One region of the Mesobacillus sp. MER 48 genome, then DNA from elsewhere that is predicted to be linked to it. Evidence: riboswitches for the same ligand, from Rfam matches in the RefSeq annotation. Region 1 holds a riboswitch; each other region holds the start of a gene.
What was found. Region 1 has a riboswitch for S-adenosylmethionine ahead of M3593_RS16330 (sugar ABC transporter substrate-binding protein). Riboswitches for the same ligand answer to the same signal wherever they lie in the genome.
Positions count from the first base shown of each region.

Region 2: it holds a riboswitch for S-adenosylmethionine, as region 1 does, so the genes downstream of both, M3593_RS15205 (trans-sulfuration enzyme family protein) here and M3593_RS16330 (sugar ABC transporter substrate-binding protein) in region 1, are expected to answer to the same signal.
Region 3: it holds a riboswitch for S-adenosylmethionine, as region 1 does, so the genes downstream of both, M3593_RS18890 (methionine ABC transporter ATP-binding protein) here and M3593_RS16330 (sugar ABC transporter substrate-binding protein) in region 1, are expected to answer to the same signal.

Region 1 is NZ_JAMAUR010000004.1:301,678-311,819, forward strand. It holds gene fdhF (formate dehydrogenase subunit alpha) at 1-314, shown strand, start outside; gene M3593_RS16295 (4Fe-4S dicluster domain-containing protein) at 329-880, shown strand; gene M3593_RS16300 (Mrp/NBP35 family ATP-binding protein) at 1,160-1,900, shown strand; gene M3593_RS16305 (Rieske 2Fe-2S domain-containing protein) at 1,919-2,446, shown strand; gene M3593_RS16310 (hypothetical protein) at 2,439-2,636, shown strand; gene M3593_RS16315 (hypothetical protein) at 2,691-2,906, shown strand; gene M3593_RS16320 (hypothetical protein) at 2,940-3,524, opposite strand; gene M3593_RS16325 (dynamin family protein) at 3,824-6,568, shown strand; SAM riboswitch class I at 6,724-6,828, shown strand; gene M3593_RS16330 (sugar ABC transporter substrate-binding protein) at 6,931-8,031, shown strand; gene M3593_RS16335 (sugar ABC transporter ATP-binding protein) at 8,343-9,839, shown strand; gene M3593_RS16340 (ABC transporter permease) at 9,841-10,142, shown strand, end outside.
Region 2 is NZ_JAMAUR010000004.1:76,216-86,357, forward strand. It holds gene M3593_RS15185 (DEAD/DEAH box helicase) at 1-830, shown strand, start outside; gene M3593_RS15190 (amidase family protein) at 945-2,426, shown strand; gene M3593_RS24060 (hypothetical protein) at 2,451-2,585, shown strand; gene M3593_RS15195 (YitT family protein) at 2,779-3,645, opposite strand; gene M3593_RS15200 (CBS domain-containing protein) at 3,821-5,107, shown strand; SAM riboswitch class I at 5,196-5,298, shown strand; gene M3593_RS15205 (trans-sulfuration enzyme family protein) at 5,367-6,512, shown strand; gene M3593_RS15210 (methyl-accepting chemotaxis protein) at 6,603-7,898, shown strand; gene M3593_RS15215 (YflT domain-containing protein) at 7,975-8,547, shown strand; gene M3593_RS15220 (hypothetical protein) at 8,665-8,808, opposite strand; gene safA (SafA/ExsA family spore coat assembly protein) at 8,932-9,540, shown strand; gene M3593_RS15230 (lmo0954 family membrane protein) at 9,727-10,071, shown strand; gene M3593_RS15235 (PspA/IM30 family protein) at 10,117-10,142, shown strand, end outside.
Region 3 is NZ_JAMAUR010000006.1:143,872-154,013, forward strand. It holds gene brnQ (branched-chain amino acid transport system II carrier protein) at 1-1,049, opposite strand, end outside; gene M3593_RS24125 (hypothetical protein) at 1,365-1,499, shown strand; gene M3593_RS18870 (M20 family metallopeptidase) at 1,596-2,804, opposite strand; gene M3593_RS18875 (hypothetical protein) at 2,860-3,240, shown strand; gene M3593_RS18880 (MetQ/NlpA family ABC transporter substrate-binding protein) at 3,317-4,153, opposite strand; gene M3593_RS18885 (methionine ABC transporter permease) at 4,169-4,819, opposite strand; gene M3593_RS18890 (methionine ABC transporter ATP-binding protein) at 4,809-5,840, opposite strand; SAM riboswitch class I at 6,081-6,184, opposite strand; SAM riboswitch class I at 6,274-6,377, opposite strand; gene map (type I methionyl aminopeptidase) at 6,553-7,296, opposite strand; gene M3593_RS18900 (ZIP family metal transporter) at 7,554-8,369, shown strand; gene M3593_RS18905 (ABC transporter permease) at 8,632-9,618, shown strand; gene M3593_RS18910 (carbohydrate ABC transporter permease) at 9,703-10,142, shown strand, end outside.

The DNA of each region.
Region 1 (10,142 bases):
TTTCAGGGAACCAGACAAGACGCGTTGACTTCCTGAAGGAGCAATGCCCTGAGCCATTCGTTGAGATGCATCCTGAACTGGCAAGCCAGTACCAGATCGAGAACGGCGAAAGAGTGAAGCTTACAACTCCGCGTGGCGATATGATCGCTCCGGTAAAAATAACGAAAGCAATCCGCAAAGATACGATGTTCGTCCCTTATCACTGGGGCAAAAAGCTGGCGGTCAACCAATTGACCAGCCCGGCATTGGACCCAATCTCACGGATGCCTGAATTTAAAGTCTGTGCTGTAAAACTTGAAAAACTGACTAAATAGGAGGAACGGCCATTATGAATAAAATAATGTATCTTGAATTTGAACGCTGTATCGGATGCCGTGCCTGCCAGGCAGCCTGCCGTGAGTGCGGAGACCATGATGCAAAAGAACGGAACTATGTAGAATATGTTGATTTTACCGAATCACGCCAGACCTTCCCGATGCTGTGCATGCAATGTAAAGACCCTGCATGTGCTCGCGTCTGCCCGGCAAATGCGATCCAGATCACGGATGAAGGCGTCGTGCTTTCCGCGATGGAAGAGAAGTGTATCGGCTGCCGCAATTGTACATTCGGCTGCCCATTCGGTATTCCGAAATTCGACTTCGAGAAGAACAAAATGTACAAATGCGATATGTGCTATGACAGAACCCGATACGATATCGCGCCAATGTGTGCGTCTGTTTGTCCAAGTGAAGCGATCCGCTTCATCGACTTCGATGAAATGCAGCAGCTGCGCAGAAAACGCACCCAGATGAATCTTGTAGAAGGCAAAAAGCCTCAAGAGGGCAATAAATGGGATTACGTGCCTGAATTCTTCGGTGTTTATACTGATTCACAATCTTAATTTAATGCAGCCGGCCGGAAAAGAGCGCTAAGTTCATTAGGGCCGGCTCTGTTTTTGAACGGATTTTAGCGATATTGGCGATAATCCAATTTCATTGGCGCTTTTCACAGGATTATTGGCGAGAATTTGATTTTATTGGCGAAAACCACATGGTTATTTGCGAAAATAAAATTTTATTGGCGAACTGGAAATAATCAGCGATTTTTTCCAGTAAAGGGTTTCAAGCAATTTTAGATAAGGTAGGGAATAATAACCCAACCAAAAAAGAGGTGCTTTAAAATGTTAAAAGGAAATGTCCTGGCGGTGACAAGCGGAAAAGGCGGAGTCGGAAAGTCTTCATTATCAGTGAATCTTGCGCTTGCACTGCAAAAGCTTGGCAAGTCAGTGGCGATCATCGACCTTGATATATATGGATTCAGTGTACCGAAAATCCTGAATATAGATACAAAGCCAAAAACGTTCAACGGAAAGATCATCCCGGTTGAATCGAACGGAATTAAAGTGATGTCTATGGGTTTCCTGGTGAAGGACAATGAACCGATCGTTTGGCGCGGACCGATGCTTGGAAAAATGATTCAGCATTTTACCGAGGATGTGCTGTGGGGTGAAATGGATTATTTCATTCTTGATATGCCTCCTGGCACCGGAGATGTCGCGCTTGATATGCACCTGATGATTCCACAGAGCAAGGAAATCGTCGTGACGACGCCTCATAAAGCAGCATCTTTCGTAGCGGAACGCGCAGGATCGATGGCGATCAAGAGCAAGCATGAAGTTATCGGTGTAGTCGAGAATATGTCTTACTTCAAGCCTGAAGACAGCGAACAGAAGTATTACATCTTCGGAAAAGGCGGCGGCGAGGAGCTGGCAGCACAGCTGGGTACGGAACTATTGGGGCAGCTGCCGATCCAGGAAGCGGATGAGAACAGTGAGACTCCTGCGATTGCTGCGGAAAACACAGCGCTATTCAAGGAATACTTGAACCTGGCAGAAAAAATCGATGCTAAGTTTCAGCTCTAGGAACAGGAGGATATGGCCATGAGTGATGATAAAAAGCAGAACCATCATGAAGATGATAAAGATATGATCAAGCTGATCGATAATCTGAATCGGAAGGACGACGTCAATTTAAATAGAAGGGCGTTTCTGAAGGCTTCCTTTGGCGCAACCGTCGCGATCGGGCTGGCAACGACACCATTTGGGATTTTCACTTTCCTGCGCGATGAAAACGGTGAAGTGAAGCGGGTCGAAGTTACCGATATCAATGACCTGGCAATCGGCGAATCCAGGAACTTCAACTACCCGACGAAAAATGAACCGGCAATTCTGGTCAGGACACCGGATGACAAATTCGTCGCTTACAACAATAAATGTACACATCTGCAATGCCCTGTTTTTTACGAGCATAAGGAAAACGTCCTTCTCTGCCCATGCCACAAAGGCTATTTCAATGTAGACAGCGGCCAGCCGATGGCAGGACCTCCGCAGCGAGAGCTTCCGAAAATCCTGCTTGAAATCAAGGATGGAAAGGTGTTTGCAGTGGGGAGGGAAGTAAGGCATGGATAAAAAAAGAGCAGCATTCTTCTCGATTTTCCTGTTCCTTGCGGTCAATGTCGTCGCCCTCTCGAACGCGATTGAGGGATATTATGGCCAGGAAGATGAGCGTGTATACGGCGCGGTGATCGTCGCTTTGATTTCAACGATTTTGGCGACAACTGCTTTCTTTATCTGGAGGAAGGCAGAGTATAAAAAGTAATCTGCCGGCGAAGATAAAAGGAGAGTTTCTTTCAATCTAAAAGGGAGGATTGAGATGAAGAATCCTTTTCATCAAGACAGCCAAAAGGAAAGCATTGAGGATGTTTTGGAAAACACGGTCCAAATGGAAGAAGATTTGATGAGGACCTACCTGATCACGGCCGAGCGCGTCCATGATGATCCTGAACTGAAGGAACGTCTGGAGAATTTCGCCGAAGGTAATGCAAAACGGACGAAGCAGCTGATCGATGAACTGCAAAAGGAAAACTAAGAAGAGCAGCGGGTGATCCGCTGCTCTTTCTGTTTAACCGAACTGGTTAGTCGGCACAATTCGGATATTGTCCCCTTCGAATTTCCTTTCACCAAACAAGGTGATCAAGGTACAGCTCCTAATCCGGAATGGGCCCGCTTCGACTTCGTACTCGGCCAGAATCCCGGCCCCGAGCTCTTCGCCCACTTCGTTCAAAGCCTGAACGTTTTGGCCTTCTAACGTCCGGAGCTTCGCTTTCATCAGGAAAGCTTTCCACTCTTCCCAATTTTTAATTAAGAAGGCCTTTTCTCCATTCTCCAGGTAGCCGAGCTGGCAGCCTCTTTCATCAATGGCATCTTCATTCCCGTAGCTTAACTCCATGACGATATCCCGCAAAAATTGGAATTCATCCAGGTCCAGATGGGGATCGATGTGGAATTCCACTTCATTTCCTGTTCCCTTGATAGTGGCAAGTGTTTTAGTGTTCATAATCACAGTTTGGTTTTTTATATGTTCCGATGCAATATGGTCGCTGGGAGTGCCCATTATTTTTAAAGTCAGCATAAGAATCTCCTTTTCGGTCGTCTTGTACCTTTCATTATAATGATTTTGCCCTATGAGCGGTGTGACAAACTTCATTTAATCCCCAGAAAGATAAATTATAGTACGAAAGATATATAAGTCCCTTATAATCCGACAGGAACTGCCAAATTACTGGATGTTTTATTAAAAAAATTACATATTTTTCAGGTCTTGTTGCACAACTGAAAGCTTACTGAAATATGGAATGAAAAATAGTTTGATAGAATACAATGATAAGGTTTGAGTGCAAGCCGCAAAAGGGAAAAAGAATAGTTATCTAAAACAATTTTTCATGCCTGAAGGAGTCTGAGGGCTCTTTTTATGGATTGATATTATCGAGAGGTCGGAGGAAAGTCATGACATTTGAAGAGCAATTAATCAATAAGTCGTATTTTGAAACCTATATGGATTCAGGTAACAGGACACACCCAGTCCAGGTACTTGGAGAGCTCTATCTTGCCGAGCAGAAGAATGATATGCCTGACTTGGCAAACATCCGTTTTGCGCAGGGGGAGGTCTATTTTCACCATAAAGACTATGAAGCTGCGATTTTTAAATGGGAAAACATCACGAATGAGCTGGAGCCCTGGGCAAAAAAGAACATGGGGGATGCGTTCCTGGAGCTTGGCCTGCTGACATCGGCGGAAGAGCTGTTCCTTTCGATTGAGACAGAAAGCGATGTACTGAAAATCGAGAGCGGCCTGCAGCTATTATCACTTTATATAGAGCAGGGAAAGCTCGATCAAGCAGTTGCTGTCATCAAAAAAGCTGTAGCACTTGATCCGGATTATCCAGGTGTGACCGAAATCGCCCGTTCGTTTTTCGAGGAGCAAAATGACTGGGGAAATGCGGTCGAGCTTGCTGTCAATGAGGGAATCCGGACTGGTTCGGCAAAATGGTTTGATATCTTGACCCAGTATGTTGAACAGGGACGCACCGCCCAGTTCGCCCCTGACTATTTTAACGAGGCATTATCCGTGTTATTCCAGGTGGACAGAAGCCGGTTTGAACAGCTCGCTGTATCCTTATGGCAAAGCTACCGGAACGAAAGCACCTACATGGCATGGTTAAGGGAATTCAATCAATTATTCAGCGGGATGGACGGAAACAGGAGAGATGGCTGGACAGAGCTTTCAGCGGTCTATCAGGAAAGCTATTTCGAATTGATTAATGGAGACATGCTGATCAAGGAAATATCACCGCTGATCCCGGAATTGCTGACCAACTGGCTGAAAATAACAAGCCCGGTGAACAGCCTTGTCGCAGCGTCATCCATCATTGCCTGGAATGAGGTATTTCCAGGATCGATTACGGCTTCGGCGATACATGATGCAGAGACATTAGTCCTGAACTCGAATGAGTACCATGATGGCTATAAGGATAGCATGATGTTGTTCGAGTCGATCATCAAATGGGCAGAAGAGCATGGGATTGAGGTTGGCAACAAGATTAAGTGGATGGTCGAGGAGTTACACGAGTCCAATATCCATAATATGCTGGTCGCCGGCGTGTCAGGCAATGGAAAGTCTTCCTTCGTCAACACGATCGTGGGCGAAAAATTGCTTACTGTTCCGACTGCAGCGGTCATCCGTTTCATGGATCAGGAAAACCCGGCAGCCCATGAAATAACTGATACGGAAATAAGACAGATCACGGATGTTGAGGACTTCAAGGAGGCAGCAGGTGTCAGCCGCAAGAATCATAAGAATGAAACCATCATTGATTTCAAGGCAGACTTCCCATTCCTGCGCGATCATGACCTGGCGTTGATTGATACTCCGGGGGTCAACCGAAATAACTATGATAGGCATCCGCTCTATAATTACTTGAGATTTGCCGATAGTCTGCTGTTCGTTCTTAATGCGAGTGATCCTTTTACGGAAAAAGAAAGGGATATACTCGGGAAAATATCAGAGTTTTTCCCGGATCTGAACATTCACTTCCTGTTGAATAAGATTGATGTGATATACGGACAGCAGGAAGCGACGGAAGTTTTCGACCAGACATGGGCAGAGGTCAGCCAATACTATCCGGATGCAAAAATGTTCGCCTTCTCATCCAATTACGATAATGCCCAGCAGCTGAAGGATTTCTCCAATTTTATTAAAACAACTAGAAACGCAGTCGACCTTGACCAGGAACGCACTGCGAAACTGCAGTTCTTTGTCAGACGAGCGATCACGTATTTGCTCGATAAGCGGGTTGAAATTGAAAATAACCATATGGAGTCCATCAGTTGGAATGAAGAAATGGTCAGCAAGCTGAATGGTGCCATCAATCAGTTAGGCGATATTGAAGAGGAAAAGTCACGCTCTATCCAGAAGTCATTCCGTAAAATCAAGGATGAAACGCGTGCGGAAATCATCGAGAAGGTTCCAGAATTGCTGCGCAGCTGCTCTGACTTGGTGACGGAGGATAGTGATTTTGGTAAAATCCATTCGGAAATGGACCAGGAAATGAACAAGCGAATCGAAGAATATCTGGAAAAAACAGTATTGCCAAAGTTCCATTCCGATTTGAATGACTGGATCCAATTTTCGAAAGATGAGTTTGACCAGAGCCAGAATTATCTGGACGAAATGGCAGAGGGATTTAACTCGATGTACGGAGAAGAACGGATCAGCCTTGACTGTGACTTCAGGGTACTCGATGACTGGCGCCGTGACGGGGATCGAATGACGAATGGGGTACACTATGAGAAGGCTAACATCATGAATCGTTCGACCCCTCAAGCCTTTTTCCTGAAAAGCGCAGGAAAGCTGCTTGGCGTGCTGCCGCAAAACAATACGATGCTTTATAACAGGTATAAATCCTATCTGGAGACAGAGGATTATTATGAAATTGGCGTAACCATCGCCAAGAAATTCCTGCAGCAATTCGAGATCTTCGAGAAATCGATTGAACGCGATGTGAACTTGTTCTTCAAACAGCCTTTCATTGTTCTAGAAGAATCTGTAGAAGAAGCTAAGAACGAAATCGAACACGGTAAAAATGAATTGGAAAAATTGAGAGTCAACCCGGAATTGTACCGCGATCCATTGACGCTTTATGAAGTGAAACTTCGTCAGTCTGAATGGATGACCGCAGCGGGCAGAGGTTGATTTTGAAAAGAAGATTCCCGGATTTGGGGGTCTTCTTTTTTTTGAGACGCTTTTCTAGGAATATAAATTTAATTTTCATAATAGTATTGACAATATGATTACAGGAGTTTAAAGTAAAGTTTATCAATTTGCCAGATTAATTTAATAACGAAATTCTCTTATCAAGAGTGGCAGAGGGACTGGCCCTATGACGCCCGGCAACCGTTCCATCAGGAATTGGTGCTAAATCCTGCAAAACGATATGTTTTGGAAGATAAGAGAGGAATCTGACCTTTTCATCATTTTGCGTTCGAAACCTCTCTTTTCTGGAGAGGTTTTTTTATTTGGGTTAGCTGAGCAGACACATTAAGGGGGAAATGCAGATGAAAAGAGTTGGATTTAAAAAGGTGTTTTTAACGGCGGTGGCTTCAGCATTGCTGCTGACGGGCTGCGGCGGTGGAGAAACGAAGACGGCAAGCGGTCCTATTGAGGGAGTTCCGGAGCGTTTTGCAAAAGGTGAGGAAGTCAAAATCAAAGTCATCCGCAAGATTGGCGGAGATGATCATACTGCGCAGTTTTTAGCCGGAGCGAAGGCAGAAGGGGAGGCGCTTGGCTTCAAGGTGGACGTTTTCACCGCTAACGGAGATACAGCAAAATTCCATGACGCCATCAACCAGGGGCTGCAGCAGGACTATGATGGATTCATCATTTCCCACGGAGATGATGCCGCAACGGTTAATGATGTGAAAAAATTGACGGATAAGGGCAAAAGTGTCGTGACATTCGATTCAAATCCCGATCTGGCGCAGGTTGAAGGAGTCACACTTACTTCCCAGGATGACGAAGCACTGGCAACCCAGGCACTCGACCAGCTTGTGAAGGACCAAAATGGTGAAGCGAATATCGTTTACCTTTGGGTCGATGGCTTCCCGCCGATGGTCAGAAGAAATAAAGTTTACCAGGAAACGCTGAAGGCAAACCCTGGAATCAAAGAGGTTGAGAGATTTGGAGTTGCCGCAGCCGATACAAGTGTACAAACGCAGAATGCAGTTGCAGCGATGTTAAACAAACATCCAAAAGGGGAAATTGACTCAATTTTCGCGACATGGGATGCATTTGCGATTGGCGCAGCTCGTGCCATTAAGGAAGCTGGCCGCGATGAAATCAAGATTTACGGAATTGATGTTTCCAATGCTGACCTTCAGGAAATCCAGGGAGAAGGCAGCCCATGGAAATACACAGCAGCCGTTGATCCGAAGCTGATTGGTGAGGTGAATATGAGATTGCTGGCGAAAAAGCTGGCTGGCGAAGAAACACCTGCAGCTTATGACCTTGAAGCCTCACTGATATCACAGGAAGAGCTTCAGCAGTCAAAAAATTCAGTTAACATGGCCAACCTCGCAGAAATCATCGACGAATGGGGCAAATCGGATGCATTTTTAGAAGATTGGATGAAAAAATTGAAGGATCACTATAAGAAATAACCATTGAAAGGGTTGTCTGATAAGTTTTATAACGACTTTTTTAGCGACTTTTTCGATTATATAGCGAGTTTTCCAATTATATAGCGACTTTTTCGATTATATAGCGAGTTTTCCAATTATATAGCGACTTTATCGATTATATAGCGAGTTTTCCGATTATATAGCGAGTTTTTCAGTTATATAGCGAGATTCTAATTTTTATAGCGAACTAGAAATTCTGTGCGATTTTTTCCAGTTAAGAGAAACAAGACAGACACTCTCAAACAAAAGAGAGTGTCTGCTTTGCAGAATGGAAGGGAGGGGGAACACGGATGATACTTGAAATGAAAAACATCAGTATTGAGTTTCCCGGCGTAAGGGCGCTGAACGGTGTGGATTTCAATACGGAAACTGGCAGGATCCACGCATTGATCGGCGCGAACGGCGCAGGCAAGTCTACATTGATGAAGGTGCTTTCCGGCGCGCATGATCATTACACGGGAGAAATCCAGTTTGATGGCGAGTATGCGGAAATTAGGAAGCCAGCACATGCGCAAAAGCTCGGAATCCAGACAGTCTACCAGGAGGTCGATACAGCCATCATCCCGTCGCTTACAGTGGGCGAGAATATCATGCTCAATCAAACGGTTCAGAATTTGGACAACAGGCACTGGATGAATTGGAAGCAGTTGTTTCAGCAGGCAGAAGACATTCTTAAAGGCATGAACCTTAAGCTGCCTGTTAAAAAGCTTGCCGGGGAACTGACGCTCGCGGAAAAACAGCTTGTTTTGATTGCTCGCGCGATTTCAAGCAATTGCTCATTTCTGATCCTTGACGAACCAACCGCTCCGCTCAGCCATATCGAAACATCGGAACTGTTCCGGATTGTCCGCGATTTGGCTAGAAGGAATGTAGGGATCATTTTCATTTCCCACCGGATGCCGGAAATCTTTGAATTATGCGATGAGCTTACGATCATGAGGAATGGCGAGTTCATTGCAAAGAGGGAAACTGCGGAAGTAGATCCACCGCAGGTGATTGAATATATGCTTGGGCGGCGGATGGAAGATCAGTTTCCGGCAAGATCCAATACATTCGGTAATCAATTGCTTGAAGTGGCAGGCCTATCGGATGGGGATAAAGTAAGAAACACTTCATTCCATGTAAATGCAGGGGAGATTGTCGGGATTGCCGGCCTGGTCGGTGCCGGGAAGACGGAGCTGTGCAAAGCGCTTTTTGGCGCGTCACAAACCGTAAGCGGTACAGTGAGGCTTAATGGAAAAGAACTCAAACTGACGAGCCCGCATGCGGCAGTAAAAAGCGGAATGGCGCTGGTTCCGGAAGAGCGCCGTAAGGAAGGTGTCCTGGTAGCAGAATCGGTCAGCTCCAATCTGACAGCCGTCAGCTTAAAAAAGTTCTCCAAACTATTTGGTTTTATCGACCGGCGTTCTGAAAAGAACACAGCGCAGGAATACATAAAAGCTCTCGGCATCAAGACTCCATCAGAGTCGGCCAAAGTTGAAAACTTATCTGGAGGGAACCAGCAGAAGGTGGCGATTGGCAGATGGCTGCTTGCCGATGCCGATGTGTATATTTTTGACGAGCCGACAAAGGGTGTCGATGTTGGCGCGAAAAGAGATATTTTTGAGCTGATTGCGAAACTGGCAGCTGAGGGGAAGGGAATCATCTATGCTTCCTCAGAACTGTCAGAGATCGTCGGCATCACGGATCGGGTTTACGTGCTCTATGATGGTGAACCGGTCAAGGAACTCGAAACCGCCGAAACAACGGAAGAAGAACTATTATTTTATTCAACAGGAGGCAGATAGGATGGAAGCCAAACTCCCATTGCAGCAGGAAACGCCGCCGAAAAAGGCATTTGAGCTGTTCCAGTTCCTTTACAAATACGGGACGATCTTGACGATCTTTGTGCTGATCGCTGTCTTCGCGGCTGCGAACCCAAGTTTTATCTACGGCGATAATGTCATCAATATCTTAAGATCGATCTCCATCGTTACGATCATCGCGATCGGCATCACCATTTCCCTTACGGTGGATGGCTTTGATTTATCGGTCGGTTCTGTGGCCTCGTTATCAAATGCGGTTGTCATCTCGATGTTCGTCTGGTTTTC
Region 2 (10,142 bases), 230 kb from region 1:
GCCTGATTGGCGGTGCTAATCTGAAGCGCCAGATTGACAAGCTGAAAAAAAGCCCGCACATCATCGTCGGAACTCCTGGACGCACGAATGAACTGATCAAGCAGAAAAAGCTGAAGATGCATAAGGTCCACACCATCGTACTCGATGAAGGCGACCAGCTGCTGACACCGGAACATAATGAAACGGTGAAAAGTATCGTGAAATCGACTCTTGCTGATCAAAGGCAGCTATTACTTTTTTCAGCCACACTGCCTGAGGCTGTAGAAAAATCAATCAACAGGCTGGCGAATGATCCTGAAATCATCAAGGTGAAGAAGGATGACACCATTGATGCAGCCAAAGTCGAGCATATTTACTTCCGCAGTGAGCAGCGTGACAAGATCAAAATTCTTGAGAAAATTGCGCGTCTTGATGGAACAAAGTCGCTCGTATTCATTAAGGATATCCCTAATCTGATCATTGCTGCTGAGAAGCTGAATTTCAAGGATATCCCGGTTGGACAGCTGCATAGCGAACTGACAAAGCAGGACCGACAGAAATACTTGAATAAATTCCGCGAAGGCAACAGTGAGATGCTGCTTGTCACGGACATCGCGGCTCGCGGGCTTGATATTAAAGGTGTCACCCATGCCGTCCATTTCGATTTTCCAAGAGAACAGGATAAGTATATCCACCGTTCCGGACGTACTGGCCGTTTTGGCGCAGAAGGGACTGTCATCTCAATCGTCAATGAAAGAGAAGAACGTGATTTGAAGAAATTCTGCAAGGCGCTTAATATCGAGCCATTGCTGAAGGAATTTTACGGTGGCAAAATTGTCGATCCAGAATAAGGGAATTCAAAAGCTATAGGCCGGTCCTATAGCTTTTTTCTATAAATAAAGGGATTTTCGTAAAATTTACAGAATATATATTCCGAAGTTTAATATTGGAAGGAACTGTTGAATATGAAAAATCCTCGTTTACATACATTGATGGAAGAATGGCTCCCGGAAGCGACAATCGATGACATGCAGGAAAAAATGGAGAGCGGTGAGCTGACTTCACATGATCTTGTGCTGATGTATCAGGCAAGGATCGCTGCTTTTGATAGAACAATCAAATCGGTGCTTGAATTGAATCCAGATGCTCTGCATATTGCGGCTTCACTTGATGCTGAGCGAAAACAAAAGGGTCCGAGAAGTCCGCTGCACGGTATCCCAATCCTGGTAAAAGACAATATCGATACTGGCGATAAAATGCATACAAGCGCCGGATCGCTGGCCTTGAAGGATTCCATTGCCTTGAAGGATTCGTTTGTTGCGTTCAAGCTCAGGGAAGCTGGCGCCGTCATCCTCGGAAAAACAAATATGACCGAGTGGGCCAATTTCATGGCAAATGGCATGAAAGGCGGCTACAGTTCACGCGGGGGGCAGGTACTGAATCCTTATGGCCCCGGCAAGTTCGAAGTCGGTGGCTCAAGCGCAGGATCAGGTGCGTCGATTGCAGCGAATCTGGCGGCGGCTGCGGTTGGTACGGAAACGGATGGCTCGATTTTAAACCCCTCCTCACAGAATTCCCTGGTTGGCATCAAGCCAACAGTCGGACTGGTCAGCCGCAGCGGCATCATCCCGATTGCCCACACCCAGGACACGGCAGGGCCGATGGCGAGAACCGTCAAGGATGCAGTGTATCTTTTAGAAGCGATTGCCGGGCAGGATCCGCAAGACCCGGCAACAATGGTAAGTTTAGCTGAATTCAACCATGACTCTCTTTTCGATAAAAAAGCATTAAAAGGCACAAAGATTGCTGTTGCCAGGGAAGAGTATATAGGTAAATGGACTAAGGAACAGGAACAAATTTTTCAAAAAGCGCTTGAAAAATTGGAGGAACTTGGCGCTGAGGTTATTGAAGCTGCAATCCCAGCAGCAAAAGCGAAGTGGGGACACAATGTTTTAAGCTATGAATTCAAGGCTGATCTGAATGCTTATTTAAATGGACTGAATATCCCAATCAAGACGCTCGCGGATGTCATTGCCTTTAATTATCAGCATGGTGAGAGAACGCTGAAGTACGGCCAGGAAGTGCTGCTGAAATCAGAAGCGACAAGCGGTGCTTTGACGGAAGCAGAGTACCTCGAAGAACTCGAGTACAATCTGTATATGGCCAGGGAACAGGGAATTGACTATGCCCTGAAGGAATACGGAGCAGATGTGGTGCTCTTCCCTATGGACGGCTCGACGATCGGCTCTAAGTCGGGCTATCCGTCAGTAACGGTACCAGCTGACTACACGGAAGAAGGAGAACCGGTGGGAATCACTTTCACGGGCACAGCCTTCAGCGAACCGCTGCTGATCAAGCTTGCATATGCCTACGAACAGGCAACCAGGGTCCGCCGTGCACCCGAACTTGGAATAAACGTAAACGAAAAAATCCATACTACACCTTGAATCCATTAAAAGGAGCGAGGAAGCATGGGTAAGCAAAAGCTAGGCAACGGAAACGCCCAGCGTAACAACAATAAGAAAAAAGGCAATAACACACCAGAAGAGCTAGTCGAGTTTACAACCGGCCAGAAAGAGAAAAAATTCAATAATCCGATTGATTAACAGTAAAATGCCCCTGCAATTTCCTCGCAGGGGCATTTTTATATAAGGATTGAGCTCTTTTAGAAATTGTATTGGCGAAAAAATAAATAATTCGACCACTTTTGGAGTTAATTCGACCACATTTTAAAATAATTTGGCGGATTTTTAATTTATTCGACCACATTCATGGATTATTCGACCAAGTCTGCATTTTTTAATGCCCGCTGCCCTTATCAAAATTACTCCCTGATACATCGGCCACATTCTCGATTGCGACAAGCGCGTTCGGATCGATATCATCAACCACCGAGCGCAGGGTGGACAATTCAATCCGGCTGACGATCGTATAGATGATTTTCTTTGGTTCGCTTGAAAAAACGCCCTGGCCCTGGATATAGGTCATGCCGCGTCCTAATTGCTTCAGCAGGGCTTCGGCGATTTCTTCCGGGACATCGGAAATGATTGTGACCGATTTTAACTCTTCCATACCCTCAACGACGACGTCAATCATCTTAAAGGCGATAAAATAGGTGATGATCGAGTACATGGCTGTTTCCCAACTGAACACGAGCAAGGCGGCCAAAAGGAAGATGAACAAGTTCATGATCATGACGATCTGCCCAACGGACACGGTGCGCTTCTTGCTGACAAGGATCGCGATGATTTCGGTGCCGTCAAGCGCCCCGCCAGCGCGGATGACGAGGCCGACACCGGTTCCGAGGATGACGGCGCCGATGATGGTGGCCAAAAATAAATCATCCGTCACCCGGTCGAAGTGATGGAAATACGCTGTCGTTACGGATAAAATAATGACACCGTACAGCGTCCGAAGCGTGAATTTCATGCCCATTCTCTTATATCCGATATAAAGGAAAGGCAGATTGAACAGGATCAGGAAAATACTCATCGAGACGTTGGTCAATTCCGCTGCAATAATCGAAAGGCCGATGACACCTCCGTCAAGGATGGCGTTGGGGACGAGGAACATATCAAGCCCGAATGCAGCGATAATCGCCCCGATTGTAATTGTCACAAGCTGTGTGACCTCTTTTATGACTCTTTTTTTCTTTGTTGCTGCCACTAAATATCAAACCCTTTTCTATAAAAATCTACTTTCTAATTGCATTGTATGTACTATACTTATTGTATCAAACTTAAAAGTCATCTGGAAATTCAACATTATATATCCATGATTAGTAAATGCGTGTTTTGGGGTAATGAGTAGGGAAGTGATTCGAAACAACGGAGGGACCATTTTGGCTAACGAAATTCAGGTTAAACATAGATCCAATAAGCAACAGACAACGTCGAAAAAAAGGAAAAATCAACACAATAGAAACAAGAATAAGAAAACCGGCAACAATTCATATCTTCGAACCAATCCAAGACCGGCAGTTGACGATAACCGCCTCAAGCGTGCCGAAGAGAACGTTGACGATCTGCCGAAAAAAGATTCCAGCAAAATAACAAAGCAGGATAGAAGCAAAGTAATCGATCAGAATAATGGTAAACCATCAAAAAAGAGAAACAGCAAAATAACGACTCAAGATAACACTAAAACAACAAAACAGAACAACGGCAAAGCAACTACCCAAGATAACGCTAAAACAACAAAACAGAACAACGGTAAAGCAACAACTCAAGAAAACGGTAAAACAACGGATCAAAACAACAGCAAAAAGACAAACAAAAGTAACGTAAAAACAACGAATCAGAACAGCACAAAAGCCATAAATCAAATCAGTGACAAAGCAAAAAACCAAAACACAGGCATTGAAAAATCGCAAAAAGCTTCTGCTTCTCAGGCGTCTTCAGAAAATCAAGAGGTAAAGCATAAAGAACAATCCGGCAAGTTTGAAACGGCTTTTAACCGGATCCATAAAGCGCTGAAGGAAATGGTGAAGGGGACGGACAGCGATGCGTTTGTCGAGCTGCTGTACTCTGGCTATAAGAATCATTCATTGGTCCGCAAGTATAAAAGTGAACTGCATCAGTTTGCCAAGCTGCGGAATGCGATTGTCCACGAACGGGTGAATGCGGATTATTATATTGCCGAGCCGCATATCGAGGTAGTCGAGCGGATTGAGGAAATCGCGAAGGAGTTCGAGAAGCCGCAGACGGCATTATCAATCGCGACCAGTCCCGTGTTTTATTATTATGAGGATGCTTATCTAAAAGATGTGCTTAAGGTCATCAACAAGTTTGATTTTACGAGATTCCCGGTCTATGACAAGGATGATAAATATGTTGCACTGCTGACTTCAACAGAGATCATCCAGTGGATGGCGAAGCATTTTTCCGACAGTGTCGTTCACTTTGAAGATGTGCGGGTGAAAGAATTGCTGACCAAGGGGAAAAATTATTTCGTGACGTTTGTGGATGAGGAAGCATCTTTATACCATATTGAGGAATTATTCGAGCGTTACCACACGAGGGGCAAGAAGCTCCAGGCGGTCATTATCACGGAAACAGGCGACCGCCACGGAAAGCCAATCGGTGTCATCACACCATGGGATTTGCTTGACAGTGATCCAGAAGATTGACTTCACAAATCTTTAGAAAATCGTTCATTGACGAATTTACAGCGATATTGATATACTTCTGCTAATATTAATGATTTTAAATCAATAACTCTTATCCAGAGCGGCGGAGGGACAGGCCCTGCGAAGCCCGGCAACCTTCTTTTTTCATTGAAAGGTGCTAATTCCTGAAGAACGATTTCTGAAGATAAGAGAGGCTTAGCAATTGGAACCTCTCCTTATTTGGAGAGGTTTTTATATTTTTTAAAAGCAGGTGGATGAAATGACGAACAACAGATTTGAAACGGAAGTGCTTCACTCTGTACATACTAAGCAGCAGGGTATTAAAAGCAAGGCAACACCGATTTACCAGACTTCAGCTTTTACCTTCAATGATCTTGATGAATTGGAGGGTTTTTATCAGGGTGAGGGCAATTATTTGTACTCCAGGGTCGGCAATCCGAATACGGATGAACTCGGGCAAGCGGTAGCGGCTCTTGAGCATGCAGAGGATGGTGTGGCGGCTTCATCTGGATTGGCTGCAATTTTGGCAGGTGTCCTGGCAGTTGTGAAGAGTGGGGACCATATTGTTGCGGCGGACGATGTGTATGGAGGTAGCTTCCATATGCTAAAAGCAGAGCTTGAGCGCTTCGGGATTGAAACAACGTTCGTGCCGTTCTCGGATTTGGGCAATGTCACAAACGCCATCAAGCATAATACAAAGCTTCTATACACAGAGTCGATCACGAATCCGCTGCTTCGCGTTGAAAAGCTGGATGAAGTCATCGAGCTGGCAAAGATTAAAAAACTCGTTGTATTAGTTGATAATACGTTTGCCACTCCGCTCCATGTGCGTCCATATGAAGGCGGTGCCGATCTGGTTGTCCACAGTGCGACAAAATATATTGGCGGGCATAGCGATGTCACTTCAGGCGTCATTGTTGGCAGGAAAGAACTGATTGCCGAAGCACGCGCGAGAATCGTCAACCTTGGGGCGAATCTGAGTCCATTTGAAGCGTGGCTGACCTGCAGAGGCTTGAAGACGCTTGCCTTGAGAATGAAAGCACAATCGGAGAATGCCAGATTGCTTGCCGAAAGTCTTCGGGAAAATAAGAATATCGCAAAGGTATACTATCCATTCGCAGAAGCTGAACAAGGATTTGGGGCTATCGTATCAATTGAGCTGGCGGAGCATGTGGATCCTGCCCAGTTTTTCAAATCGCTTGGCTGGGTAAAAATCGTTCCGACACTTGCGGGCGTCGAAACCACCGTCTCCCATCCGCTGAAAACCTCCCATCGCGCACTCCCTCCTGAGGCGCAGGAAGAACTTGGCATCACTTATCGTCTGGTGAGGATTTCGGTCGGAATTGAGCACGGAGAGGATATCGTTTCACAATTTGAAGCTGCGCTGGCTAAAGCTGTTGAATAGGATGGAAAATTTTCTGGAAATGCCGATATTATGATAGAAAGATCATTCATCCCCAGTGTTCGCGCTGGGGATTTTACAGGAGTGGATAGTATGCGGGACCTTTCGTTGAAAACAAAGGTGTTTGCTTTTTTTGGCTTGTTATTCTTTGTTTATGCCATTTCGACGTTATACAATTTTTACTTGCTGAATTCATTCAAAGTAGACTCTGATCCAGCCGAACTGGTATCCAGGAGTATGTATTCGACAGCCATTGCGGGTTCACTTATTTCAATAGGGTGCCTTGTTTTCATCATTATTTTATTCAGAAGGGTATTCAAGCCCATCGATCGCCTCACACAAGCGACACAGAGAATTGTTCAGGGTGATCTGGCAGTGGAACTGGCCAGTGATTCAAAAGATGAGATTGGGAAGCTGACCTCCCATTTTGATGCGATGATCAGTCAATTAAGGCTGCTCGTAGCCCAATGCCAGGACAATACCCGGGTTTTGCACGACTCTGCAAGAAAGCTATTCGAGAATTCACAGGTCCATGAAAATGAAAGCGAGAGAATAAAAGCTTCCATTCTTCAAGTCTCTGCAGGTGCTGAACAGCAGCAGGGCCATTCGGCAGTGCTGAGTGATATTGTTGATAATATGGTGCAAAGAATCAGCGAGATTGCTGAACTATCGAATCGGATTGAGACAATGTCCACGACCAATGCTGTTAAAAGTGAACAAGGCCAGACGTTCATCAGTGAAACGAGCACACAGGTGGGACGGATGGATCAGATTACGAGGCAGGCTGCCCGGGATGCTGAATCACTGGCTGAAAAGACGAATAAAATCGAAGAGATCGTCAGTATCATTTCTGGAATTGCCAACCAAACGAATCTGCTGGCATTGAACGCGGCTATCGAAGCTGCACGCGCAGGGGAACAGGGGAAGGGTTTTGCTGTCGTGGCCGATGAAGTGCGATTATTGGCTGAGCAATCGCTTCATGCATCCCGGCAAATCCAGGAAACGATCGAGGTTGTCCGCAGTGACATTAAACAGATGGTGGATGTTATGTCAGGCGGAAGCATGGAAGTCCAAAAGGGTAGCAAGTTATTCGGCAATGTTGAAATGCAATATAATGAGATGCGGGATGGGATTCTGTCCATCCAGAAGGAAATTGGCACCATCAGCCAGTACACTGCAGATTTGAATCAGCAGACAGATAAATTGTTGACGATGAATAGTGAAACGAATGTCATTTTACAAACAAATGCAGCCGGGATTGCCGAAATGGCAGCAGGGTTTGAAAATCAGGGAGAGACGGTCAGGGAATTGACCTTGACGGCTGAGAACCTGACACAAGTTTCTTCTTCCTTGAACAGGACCGTATCCGTCTATACCCACAGCCAATAATCCTTCGACATCAGGTTTACACCTCCTGTATGCGGGTATCTTTAAAAGGACTACTCGTCTAAAGGAGGCTTTTATTATGTTTGAACATGAAAAACATCTTGTTGGAGTATATGATAACGAGCAAGACGCAATCCAGGCCGTAGAGGACCTGAAGAGGCAAGGGTACAATACCGACGATATCTCTGTTATTAGTAAAAACGACGATGAGATTGATCACGTCAACGAAGCAACCGGTACAAAGACTGAGGAAGGTCTTGCTGCAGGTGCGGCAACAGGCGGCATATTAGGCGGCCTTACAGGATTACTGGCAGGCATCGGAGCACTAGCGATTCCTGGAATCGGCCCAATCGTAGCTGCAGGCCCGATTGCTGCGACACTTACTGGTGCTGCAGTAGGCGCAGGTGCCGGCGGATTGGCCGGAGCATTAATCGGAATGGGTATTCCGGAAGATGAAGCAGAACGTTACGAAGGCTATGTAAAAGAAGGCAAAATCCTTGTAGTCGTCGAGCGTGAAGAGAACAGAGTCGGCCTGAATGATGGTACAACAACCACTGGTTTGGACGGAACAAGAACCACCAACCCGGTTGATGCACCTCTAACATCGGACAACCCGGCTAACACTCGTTTTGACAACACTCGTGATTTTTAATCGATAGAAAAGGCTGCCATTGGCAGCTTTTTTTATCGTCTCTGAAAATAACAATTTATGATTCCGGGATGTTCAAACGATAAAAGCTGGCTGCATCAATTTAGCAGCCAGCTTTTGCTATTCTTTCTCTTTAGTATCCAGTAAATCAATCCGGCTTGCATCATCGAAATCAAAAGCAGAGGTAATGAAAAACATTAAAGTACCGCCAAGCAGGCCGAGACAAATGACATAACCGATCGTCATAACCCATAGATATCCCATAATCCTCATTCCTCCCTTGATAAAACTATATGCATTGTTAAAGTGATGTTTTCTTGTTAGTTCAATATTCAACTGTATATTTTTATCAAATCTTCTCATCCTATCAGTTGAGGAGGAGTGAAGATGGTAAAAAAAATAATATTGGCCCTTGTTTTAATGAGTATGGCTTTTCCGACCGCATCATTCGCGCAACAAGTCTATACGGTTCAGAATGGGGACTCTTTATGGAAAATTTCGGTCAGGTTCAAGGTTGGCCTTTCGGAACTTATCGGTGCTAACCAGCAATTCAAGAATCCTAGATTGATTTATCCTGGCCAGCGAGTCAATATCCCTAATTTAAGCGCCGCAAAGAGTATTGAAAGCCAGGTCATCCAGTTGACGAACCACGAGCGGGCGAAGAATGGACTTAAGCCAGTGGCAGCTGACTGGCAGCTTTCAAGGGTTGCGCGTTACAAATCTGCAGAAATGAGAGATAAAAGTTACTTTTCCCATACAAGCCCTACATACGGCAGTCCATTCACCATGATGAGGAATTTTGGAGTCAACCACAGGAGCGCGGCTGAAAATATAGCAGCGGGGCAGAGGACCCCCCACGAAGTAGTCCAATCATGGATGAACAGCCCTGGACATCGCAAAAATATCCTTAGCCCTGCATACACCCACATTGGTGTCGGGCATGCTGCAGGCGGGGATTATGGACACTATTGGACTCAGATGTTCATCACAAAATAAGGAACGGAAGAAATACCCCGGTGAAGCTGTCACCGGGGTATTTTTATGAGAGGAAAACGCAAGAGTGACGACCGGTCCGGTATGGTGCTAAGCCTCAGGACCTACCTGAAAATCAAGCTCAGGCACGTTATGGATTTTTTACGGCAAAGGTAAGATGAGTACATAAGAGATAAGGAGGAATTGAACATGAAAAAATTTGGTTTACTGTTTGCCGGCTTCATCGCTGCAATGGTACTGATGTCAAACCTTGGTCCGCTTGTGGGTCTCGGCGTGAGCTTGCTGGTGCTTTACTTTGTCGTAAAGCAATTTTTAAAGGCTCACTCGACAGCCGGAAAAATCGGCTGGGGAATAGCCGGGTTCATCATCTTGATGGCTGCAGCTTCAAATGTGCCAGCAATCCTGGGAATCGCAGCAGCTTACGTCCTTTACCTTGTATACAAGAACTGGGACAAAAAAGAAGTAGCAATGAAAGAAGCAAACGATCCATTTGTCAACTTCGAGAAGCAATGGGCAGAAATGAAAAACAACTAGGCTGCTGAAACACTACTATATGCGAAAAAAAAGGAGAGATTGTAAATGGCTAATCTATTAACAAGAATCAA
Region 3 (10,142 bases), on a different contig from region 1:
AACATTAAAACCGGTACAGCGAATTGAATGATATTGTTTAAGCCGAAGTTTGCAATGGCAAAGGAAACGAAGCTTAGAATAAATACATAACTTCTGTATGAAACCTTCGGAAACACGTCATGGAAGAACTCGCTGCAGGCTGTGATCAGGCCTATGCTTGTTTTTAAACAAGCAAGCACAATGATGGTAGCAAGAAGGACGGCACCGAATGAGCCAAAATAGTGCTGTGCGACTGCTGCAAAAATCTGGCCGCCATTTTCGAATGTCCCGATGGCTGTCACGCTTGATGCTCCCATAAATGTTATAAGCCCGTAGATGAGCATCATCAGTGACATTGCGAAAATCCCTGATTTCATGGTTGCTTTGGCGATTTCTTTTTTGCCAGTAATACCTTGTCTTTTAATCGCGTGGATGACAACAATCCCAAATGCCAGGGATGCCAGGGCATCCATTGTATTATATCCTTCTTTAAAACCTGTCATGAAGGCAAGCTTCTCAAAAGCACCTGCAGGTTCACCATAACTCCCCATTGGATTGAATATCGAAAATCCAATTAAAAGAAATAAAAAAACGAGAAACGCCGGAGTCAAATATTTGCCGATGTAATCCATGACCTTTGCTGGATGGAGGGAGAAAAAATAAACAATGGCAAAAAAGATGAAGCTGAAAATCCCCAGCCATAAACCAGCCTGCCCTGGAGCAATATAAGGCTCAAAACCAACAACGAATGGAACAGTGGCTGTTCGTGGAATCGCAAAAAATGGTCCAATGGTTAAGTATAGAACTGTGGCAAAGGCAATGCCGAAAACAGGGTGCACTCTGCTGGCCAAATCACGCAATCCGGTGCTGCCGGAAAGCCCGATCGCCAATATACCTAAAAAGGGAAGGCCAATGGCTGTGACCAGGAAACCGATTAACGCAGGCCAGAAGTTTGTGCCTGCAAGCTGGCCTAATTGAATCGGGAAAATTAAATTCCCAGCGCCAAAGTACATGCCGAATAGCATGGTTCCAATGAGTGCATAGGTTGAAAATGAGATTTTTTGATGCAATTAAATTGCCTCCTCTTCTTGATGTAGTGAATCATGGTTTCTTCAGTTGGCAGGGAGGTATTTCTATTGAAGAAGGGAAGGAAATAGATAGAGAGAAATGAATTGTTCAATCTATCACAATAGAGTGTTCCGTTGTACCCAAAAGAAGAATAATACACATTACTATATATACTTACAGTTCACAAGTCAATGGAATTTTTAGTATTTTTAGAATTAAAGGAAAGCAATTCGCGGCAAGAACTTCTTCAGGAGTTTTGCTAACGGCGGTTCAGATTGCATCCGATAGAGAGAGTTTTGATTTCACGAGAGAATCTGATGACGATCGAACAAGCAAAAGCAATATTGAAAAATCCAGAGCTGGGACGACATTTGACAAGAGAAGAAATGGAGGCGATTGATTTCTTAATCAGCGTCGCCAAAGCAAGAGAACAGTGCTTCTGTTCCTTTTGATAGGTATCGATCAGGCTGGTAACTTAAAACAACCATAAGACCCTTGCGCATGGGCAAAGGTCTTCTTTCAATAGTGGGCAAGTATAAGGAAACAGGTTATTGTTTGTTTTCCGCTGCTTTCCTCAGCTCGAACTCAGCTTTGATATCTGTCAATAGTTCCTGGTTTGTAAATAATTGTAAAGCTGTCAGAGCAAGAGCTTTTGCTCCCTTTAGCAAGGCTTCGTCTCCCTCTGGTGAAGCTGCAGCTTCCCTGAAGGGAACAGTGTGGGCCACGAGATTATCAGGGCCTATCTTGATATAAGGGTGAATGGTTGGAACGACCTGGCTGATATTACCTGCATCGGTAGAGCCAATTCCCTCCCTTTCATTGGCTGCAACGTTCTCCCCAAGGTCTTGAATCACATTTTTAAAGACTTCATTATACCGATCATTCAATAGCAAATTATCGACTTTATTTTGGAAGGCGATAACATTCAGCTTTGCACCAGTTGCAAGGGCCGCACCTTCTGCAACAGCCTTTACGCGCTGGGTGACATCATTCAATCGGCTTCGGGTGGCTGCGCGGAGGAAGAATCTGGCTTTGGCATATTCAGGAATGATGTTCGGTGCATCCCCTCCATGGGTGATGATGCCGTGAATCCGAACATCATCCGTCAGCTGCTGTCTCAATGCATTGATTCCGTTGAACAGCTGGATCACAGCATCCAGAGCGTTTATACCTTCATGAGGAGAAGCCGCTGCATGGGCGGGCTTTCCGATAAATTCAAAGTCGAGAGGATCCACAGCAAGCGAGGTTGATGTCAATCTGGTCTGTCCTGAAGGGTGCAGCATCAAAGCCGCATCGATTCCCTCAACAAGGCCATGCTTTACAAAGCTTCCTTTCGCGCTCCCATTTGGTCCGCCTTCTTCGGCAGGCGTTCCAAAAACGACTGCTTCACCGCCAGTTTCATCCAATACTTTGCTTAGCGCGATCGCTGCGGCGACACTGGTTGTGCCTATGATATTATGTCCGCAGGCATGGCCAATCCCAGGCAGGGCATCATACTCTGCCAAAAAGGCGATGGATGGTCCCGGTTTTTCAGACCTTTTGCGAGCAACAAAGGAGGTTTCGTGTCCTGCTACCGCCTTTTCAACTTCAAAACCTTCATCTTCTAAAATATTGATAAGCCGTGCGGAAGCGAAAAACTCCTCATTGCCGATTTCCGGGCGTGCGTGAATTTCATGGCTGGTCGTTAAGTAAAGATATTGGTTCAGTTCCACGTTTTCTGTAATGATATCTTTAAGTGACTTTACTGATGTTGACATCCTGATTCCTCCTTTAAACTTTCATAAAAATAGTGAGTAACAGGGGCATCCCCTTTTGAAAGCTATTAACTTCAGTCCCAAGCCTGCTGGTCTTTCCCGAAAAGCGATGGCTTCCGCAATCATGATCGCAGAATATTCAAAGCTGCGCCCGAAAAGCGAAGGCTTCTGGAATTACGGTCGCAGAACAGTCAAAGCTGCGCCTGAAAAGCGAAGGCATCTGCAATTACGGTCGCAGAACAGTCAAAGCTGCGCCCGAAAATCGATGGCTTCCGCAAACTTGGTCGCAGAACGACCAAAGCTGCGCCCGAAAAGTGATGGCTTCAGCAATCATGGTCACAGAACCAGTCAAAGCTGCGTCCGAAAAGTGACGGCTTCCGTAATCTTGGTCGCAGAACGACCAGAGCTGCGCCCGAAAAGTGATGGCTTCCGCAATTAGGGTCGCAGAACAGTCGAAGGTGTGCCCGAAAATCGGTGACTTCAAGAATGACGGACGCATTAAATGAGATTTCTTCTTACCATCCAATCTCACTGAGCGGCACAAAGGTAGGGAGGGTGTTTCCTTTGTATTCTTTTTCGATGAATTCCTTTGTGTCATCCTGCTGGTAAAGTTCAGCTAATTTTTTCAAAGCTTCATTGTCCTTATCTTCTTCGCGGACAGCAATGATATTGATATATGGAGTGGCAGTGGCACTTTCAAGGAAGATGGCATCCTTCTTTGGTGTTAGTCCTGCATCAACCGCGATTCCGTTGTTGATGATCGATGCGGCTACATCCGGCAATACCCTTGGTGTCTGGCCGGCAACCAGCGGCACAAGTTCAAGATTCTTTGGATTTTCAACGATTTTATCGAGGGCGCCAATTCCGTCGAAGCCTTCCTCAAGCTTGATGAGCCCAGCTTCCTGGAGTAAAAGAAGTCCTCTTCCCATATTTGTCGCTTCATTTGCAAGAGCAATCTTCCCGCCTTCAGGAATGTCTTTCACTTCTTTATATTTTTCAGAGTAAATACCCATTGGAGCAATCATTGTGGTTGCGATTGGAACAAGGTCAAGATTATGTTCTTTGATGAAAGCGTCAAAATAAGAAACGGTTTGGAATGAGTTTGCATCCAATTCGCCTTCTGCAAGCGCAAGGTTCGGCTGGACATAGTCCGAGAAAGTGACGATTTCGACGTCAATTCCTTCTTTTTCTGCCTTTTTGGCGACAAAATCCCATACACGGTGATCTGTTCCGCTGACGCCAAGCTTTACTTTGACAGTCTCTCCGCCTTTCGCTGATGATGAGGAGCTCGAGCATGCTGTGCTGATTAATGCCAGACTAAGTACGATCAATGCTAGTAAAAGTTTTTTCATTTTTGATTCCTCCTGTTATCTTCTTCTGATTTTTTTAGCTGAAATATTTCCAAGGGATTGGAGCCCCTGTACCATGACTATCAAAATACCAACGGTGATGAACATTGTCTGGGTATCAAACCGCTGGTATCCGTATGTAATCGCGAGGTCGCCCAAGCCGCCTCCTCCGATTGCTCCGGCCATTGCCGATGCACCGATCAATCCGACCGTTGCAATCGTGAAAGCAAGAATGAGTGAACTCATAGCTTCTGGAAGAATGAATTTGAATACAATCTGCCATGGAGTGGCACCCATTGATTCAGCGGCTTCGATAACTCCTGGATCCACTTCCAACAAAGAATTCTCTACCAATCTTGCAATATACGGTCCTGCATAAAAGACAAGCGGGACGACGGCAGCGGCCGTACCAATTGATGTGCCGACAATCAGCCGGGTCAGCGGAATGATTGCGACCAGCAGGATGATGAATGGCACTGATCGGAATACGTTGATGACACTGTTAAGTACATTGAAGACAGGTGCATTTTCTAGCAAATGGCCTTTTCTCGTCACGACAAGCGCAATTCCAAGGGGAACTCCAAGGACTGCCGAAAACAGCAGGGAGAACGCGACCATTTGCAGTGTTTCAATTAATGCCTGGATGATTTGTTCTGAATTAACTAGCATGTGCGGTCACTTCCTTTATGTTGACTTTTTGCTGATTGATAAAATTAAGAGCCCTTAAAATTTCTTTATCACTTCCCTGGAACTCGACAATCAGGTTGCCGAATGGAATTCCCTGAAGCTCGGTGATATTTCCAAACAGAACATTGACATGGATATCAAAATTCTTTGACAGCTGTGACAGCAGCGGCTCGCCTGCTGACTCACCGACGAAGTTGATCCTAAATACCTTTTGAAGCCCCGAATGTCCTTTGATGATTCTGCGGACGGAATCTGGAATATTGTCATTCATGATGGTGCTGACAAAATTTCTGGCTGTTACTGTTTTGGGAGCTGAAAAAACTTCAAATACTGAGCCTTCCTCAATGATTTTACCTTCCTCGATGACCGCCACCCGGTCACAGATTTCCCTGATGACAGACATTTCGTGGGTAATGATTAATATCGTGATGTTGTACTCCTTGTTGATTTTTTTCAAAAGCTGAAGAATCGAACTTGTAGTCTGCGGATCCAGGGCCGAAGTTGCTTCATCACAAAGCAGGATCTTTGGCTGGGTTGCCAGCGCACGGGCAATGCCGATTCGCTGTTTTTGTCCGCCTGAAAGCTGGTCCGGATAATTGTCCGCCTTATCAGCGAGACCTACAAAGTCGAGGAGCTGATAAACCCGCTCTTTGATTTTCGCCTTCGGAACCTTACCGAGGACAAGCGGCATTGCGACATTTTCAAATACGGTCTTGGAGTTCAAAAGATTGAAATGCTGGAACACCATCCCGATATTCCTTTTAACCTCACGGACTTCTTTAAGTGAAAGGGAAGTCATGTCGCAGCCATCGACAATCACCCGGCCGGATGTCGGGCGTTCCAACAGATTCACACAGCGGATCAGTGAACTTTTTCCTGCTCCGCTAAAACCAATGACCCCAAATATCTCTCCTTCTTTGATTTCCAGATCAATTCCATTAAGTGCCGGTACCTTTTTCCCGCGGCTTTCATAAACTTTCTCCACTTGTTCAAATGTAATCAACAGTCTTCCTCCTTTGTAGATTGAAAAGCGCAAGCGCCTTGTTCAGCCCCGACAAGCGCTGGAGGGCCGACCGGTGAAGTCGTTCTTTGACTTCATTGGGCGGACCGAAGCGACTCGAGGGGCTAGGCGCTGTAGCTAGACACTAATTTAATACAAAAGTTTATAGTTTCTTAAAAAAGAAAAAAACCTCTTCCAGGAAACAGGAAGAGGCATGCCGCAACGAATGCAGGACAAGATCTCTTCTTATCTCCCAAGCTATTGCTTGCTGGATTTGGCACAGTCCTCAATGTGAGTCCGCTGCCGAGGCTTCATAGGGCCAGTCCCTCCGCCTCTCTTGATAAGAAAGTCTCGATATTAATTTGTAGATGGGGATTATTGGAAAATAAAAAGTCCCCTTCAGAAAGAAGAGGACATGAATTAAAAAGTCGGCCTCTTCTTATCTGTCAAGCTCACGCTTGCTGGATTTGGCACAGTCCTCCATAGGAGTCCGCTGCCGAGGTGTCATAGGGCCAGTCCCTCAACCTCTCTTGATAAGAAGTAACGAATATTGAGTTGTAAATCTTGTTTATTACTTTACTGCGTCACAGATAATGTGTCAATCATTTTGTGGGAATTTTTTTAGAAACACGAAAAATAGGAATTTAGTATTAAATGGCAGAGAGCCGATAAAAATACAAAAACCCCTGCATCGGCAAGGGGTTCAAGTGGAATTTTATCTGGTAATAACGATAGGTCCATTTTTAGTGAGGATGATTGTATGCTCACATTGTGCAACAAAGCTGTTTTCCGTGACATAAGTCCACTCATCATGTTCGTATTGGAAAACTTCTTCCTCACCAGTGGAGATGAATGGCTCAAAAGCGATGACCATTCCTTCTTTCAATAGCTCGTCATCCCATGGCTCATTATAGTTGTAGATGTGATCGGGAGCTTCATGGATGGTCCGCCCGATTCCATGTCCTGTAAGGTTTTTAATTACATTAAGTCCGTTTTTCCGCGCAGTCGCCATAACCGCCTTGCCCAGTCCGCTTTTCTTCGATCCGGGTTTCGCCTTTTTCAAGCCTGCTTCAAAAGCCTCAACAGCTGTTTCGCATATCTTCGTTAAAATCGGATCACCTTGGCCAACGACAAAGGAGATTCCTGTATCGGCAAAATAACCATTTTTTGATCCGGAAACATCGATATTAACGATATCACCTTCTTTAATGACGCGGCTCCCTGGAATCCCGTGTGCTACTTCTTCATTCACACTGATGCAGGTGTATCCTGGGAAATTGTATTCGCCTTTCGGAGCAGAAATCGCTCCATTTTCTTCAAACATGGCGCCTGCTAGCTCGTCGAGTTCCTTTGTGGTAATTCCGGGCACTGTCTTTTGCACCAATTCCTCCCGAATCATGCCGACAATCCTGCCAATTTCTTTTAATCCGTTAAAATCTTCTTCTGTTTTTGCAATCATGATTTAATTCCCTTCCATGTATGAACTATTTTATTAGCGTATCCCTTTTTTTCGTGAAAATCCATTCATCTGGCTCAGTGCCTTCAGATAAAAAATAAATAGGATTGGAATTACGTATTGAATGTAGTAATCTTGATAAAACAAACTTAGCGCCGTCTGATTTATGCAGAACAAGATATATTCACCACTTCATTATCCATATAATACATTAAAATGAGTTACATTTGATTACAGAGCAAGTCTTAGGAGGAAAAAAGATGCTTGATTTTTTCATGGGATTCCATCCGGTTGTCCAGGCGCTGATTGGGACTTTGTTTACCTGGGGAATGACTGCTTTGGGCGCTGCTTTAGTATTTACAACGAAAAATCCAAACCAAAAGTTTTTGGATAGTATGATGGGTCTCGCGGCAGGAGTTATGATTGCTGCAAGTTTCTGGTCACTACTTGCTCCTGCGATTGAAATGGGTGAGGGAGGAAGCCTGCCGAGCTGGATGCCTGCTGCGACTGGTTTTCTTTTAGGCGGGTTGTTCTTAATGGTCGTAGATAAATTGATGCCCCATTTACATCCTAATTTATCAATGGAAAAAGCTGAGGGAATCCATCCCGAAAAGAAAAGACGAAGTACTTTGATGGTCTTGGCCATTACCTTGCACAACATCCCCGAAGGTCTCGCGGTCGGAGTGGCTTTCGGAGCTGCAGCTGCAGGCTTTCCTTCGGCTTCGCTTATGGGCGCGATTGCGCTTGCAATAGGAATCGGTATCCAGAACTTCCCGGAAGGTGTCGCAGTATCGATGCCACTTCGGCAAGTAGGAATGTCAAGAAAGAAAAGCTTCATGTACGGCCAGTTTTCAGGCATGGTCGAACCAGTTGCCGCAATGATTGGAGCAGCCGCTGTCATGTTCATCCAGCCACTTCTGCCGTATGCGCTAAGCTTTGCAGCCGGAGCGATGATTTTCGTGGTAGCCGAAGAAGTAATCCCTGGATCCCAGGAAAACGGCAACAGCGATTTGGCATCATTAAGCCTCATGTTTGGATTCGCCATCATGATGATCCTCGACGTGGCATTAGGATAAAAACTGGATAAAAAGCTGAGAAAACTGTGCACCGGACTGAACCATTAGTCTGGTGCACAGTTTTTTTATATTAAGGACAACTTAAAATCTTCTCCTCCCGAAAAAATGAAAACGATAACAATGTGATGGTATCAATATTTTGGCCGATTTTTCCAAAACTAAAAAATTGGTACCATAAGCAAAATTCGATGGCTTATAAATGTAAGCCCTTTTTTTTATGATGAAGATACAAGAAAGACAAAGCAGCCAAGGTGGTGAAGAAATGGAAGTCAAGATAGAACAGCCAGTCGAACAACAAGTTACTGACACCATTATCGAAAAGGCAACAAAAAAAGAAAAATACCAAAAAATCAAAAAGACAATCATTTCACAAAAGTATTTGCAGACGATGGCGCTTCTGGGTGTAGTATGGATGTTCATCTTTAACTATATCCCAATGTATGGGCTGATCATCGCGTTCAAGGAATATAGCATCATCAAGACGATTTCGGAGGCACCATGGGTTGGATTGATGCAGTTTAAGGAATTCCTGCAGGATGAGAATTTCTGGATTGTCCTCAAAAATACCCTGGGAATCAGCTTGATTAAATTGATTATCGGTTTCCCGCTCCCAATCATTTTTGCTCTTTTGCTTAATGAACTAACATCTATGAAGCTAAAGAAAGCGGTTCAGACAATTTCTTACTTGCCGCATTTTATTTCATGGGTTGTACTTGGAGGCATCTTGACTACATGGCTGGCGGATATCGGTGTCATCAATGATATTTTGCTAGGTTTAGGGTTGATCAGTGAACGGACGAATTTCCTGGCTGAGCCGGATAACTTCTGGGCGATTGTCATTCTCTCGGATATTTGGAAAGAACTTGGATGGTCAGCAATCATCTATCTGGCAGCTATTGCTGGTGTATCTCCGGAACTATACGAATCATCCACAATTGATGGAGCAAACCGGTTCCAAAAAATGTGGCATGTCACATTGCCGTCAATTCGCCCAACCATCACAATCTTGTTCATTCTTGCTGTAAGCGGTGTCCTGAATTCAAACTTCGATCAGATCTTGATTTTGCGAAACTCATTGAATGAGAGCGCCAGTAACGTTATTGATATTTACGTCTATCAGATGGGTCTGCAAAATGCCCGCTACTCATACGCAACAGCAGTTGGTTTATTGAAAGCGATCATCGCCTTCATCCTGCTCCTGTCTGCGAACAAGATTACGAAGAAACTGAATGGAACATCTTTATTCTAAGGGGGTGAGGTTGTGTTTAAGCTTTTTAAACGGAACCGGCGAACAACAAGCGAATATATCTTCGACAACGTTAACATTCTCATTATGCTCTTTATCTGCGGCATCACGGTCTACCCAATCTGGTATGTTCTCGTCAACTCACTGAATGATGGTGTCGATGCCATGCGAGGCGGTATCTACTGGTGGCCGCGTGAGTTCACTTTTGCAAACTATAAGGCTGTTTTTGAAACACCTGGCATTGTTACATCATTTGGTGTGACCATTGCCAAAACGGTTATCGGCACAATCACCCATGTATTTTTTACAGCGATGGTTGCTTATGCCATTTCGAGACGAGACCTTTACGGCAGGAACTTCTACATGCTGGTCGGTGTCATCACGATGTTTTTCAGCGGCGGATTGATTCCCTACTTCCTGTTGATCAGGGACCTTGGGTTGTTTGATAACTTCCTAGTGTATATCATTCCGACAATGTTCAACTTCTTCCATCTGATCATCTTTGTTTCCTTCTTCAGGGAATTGCC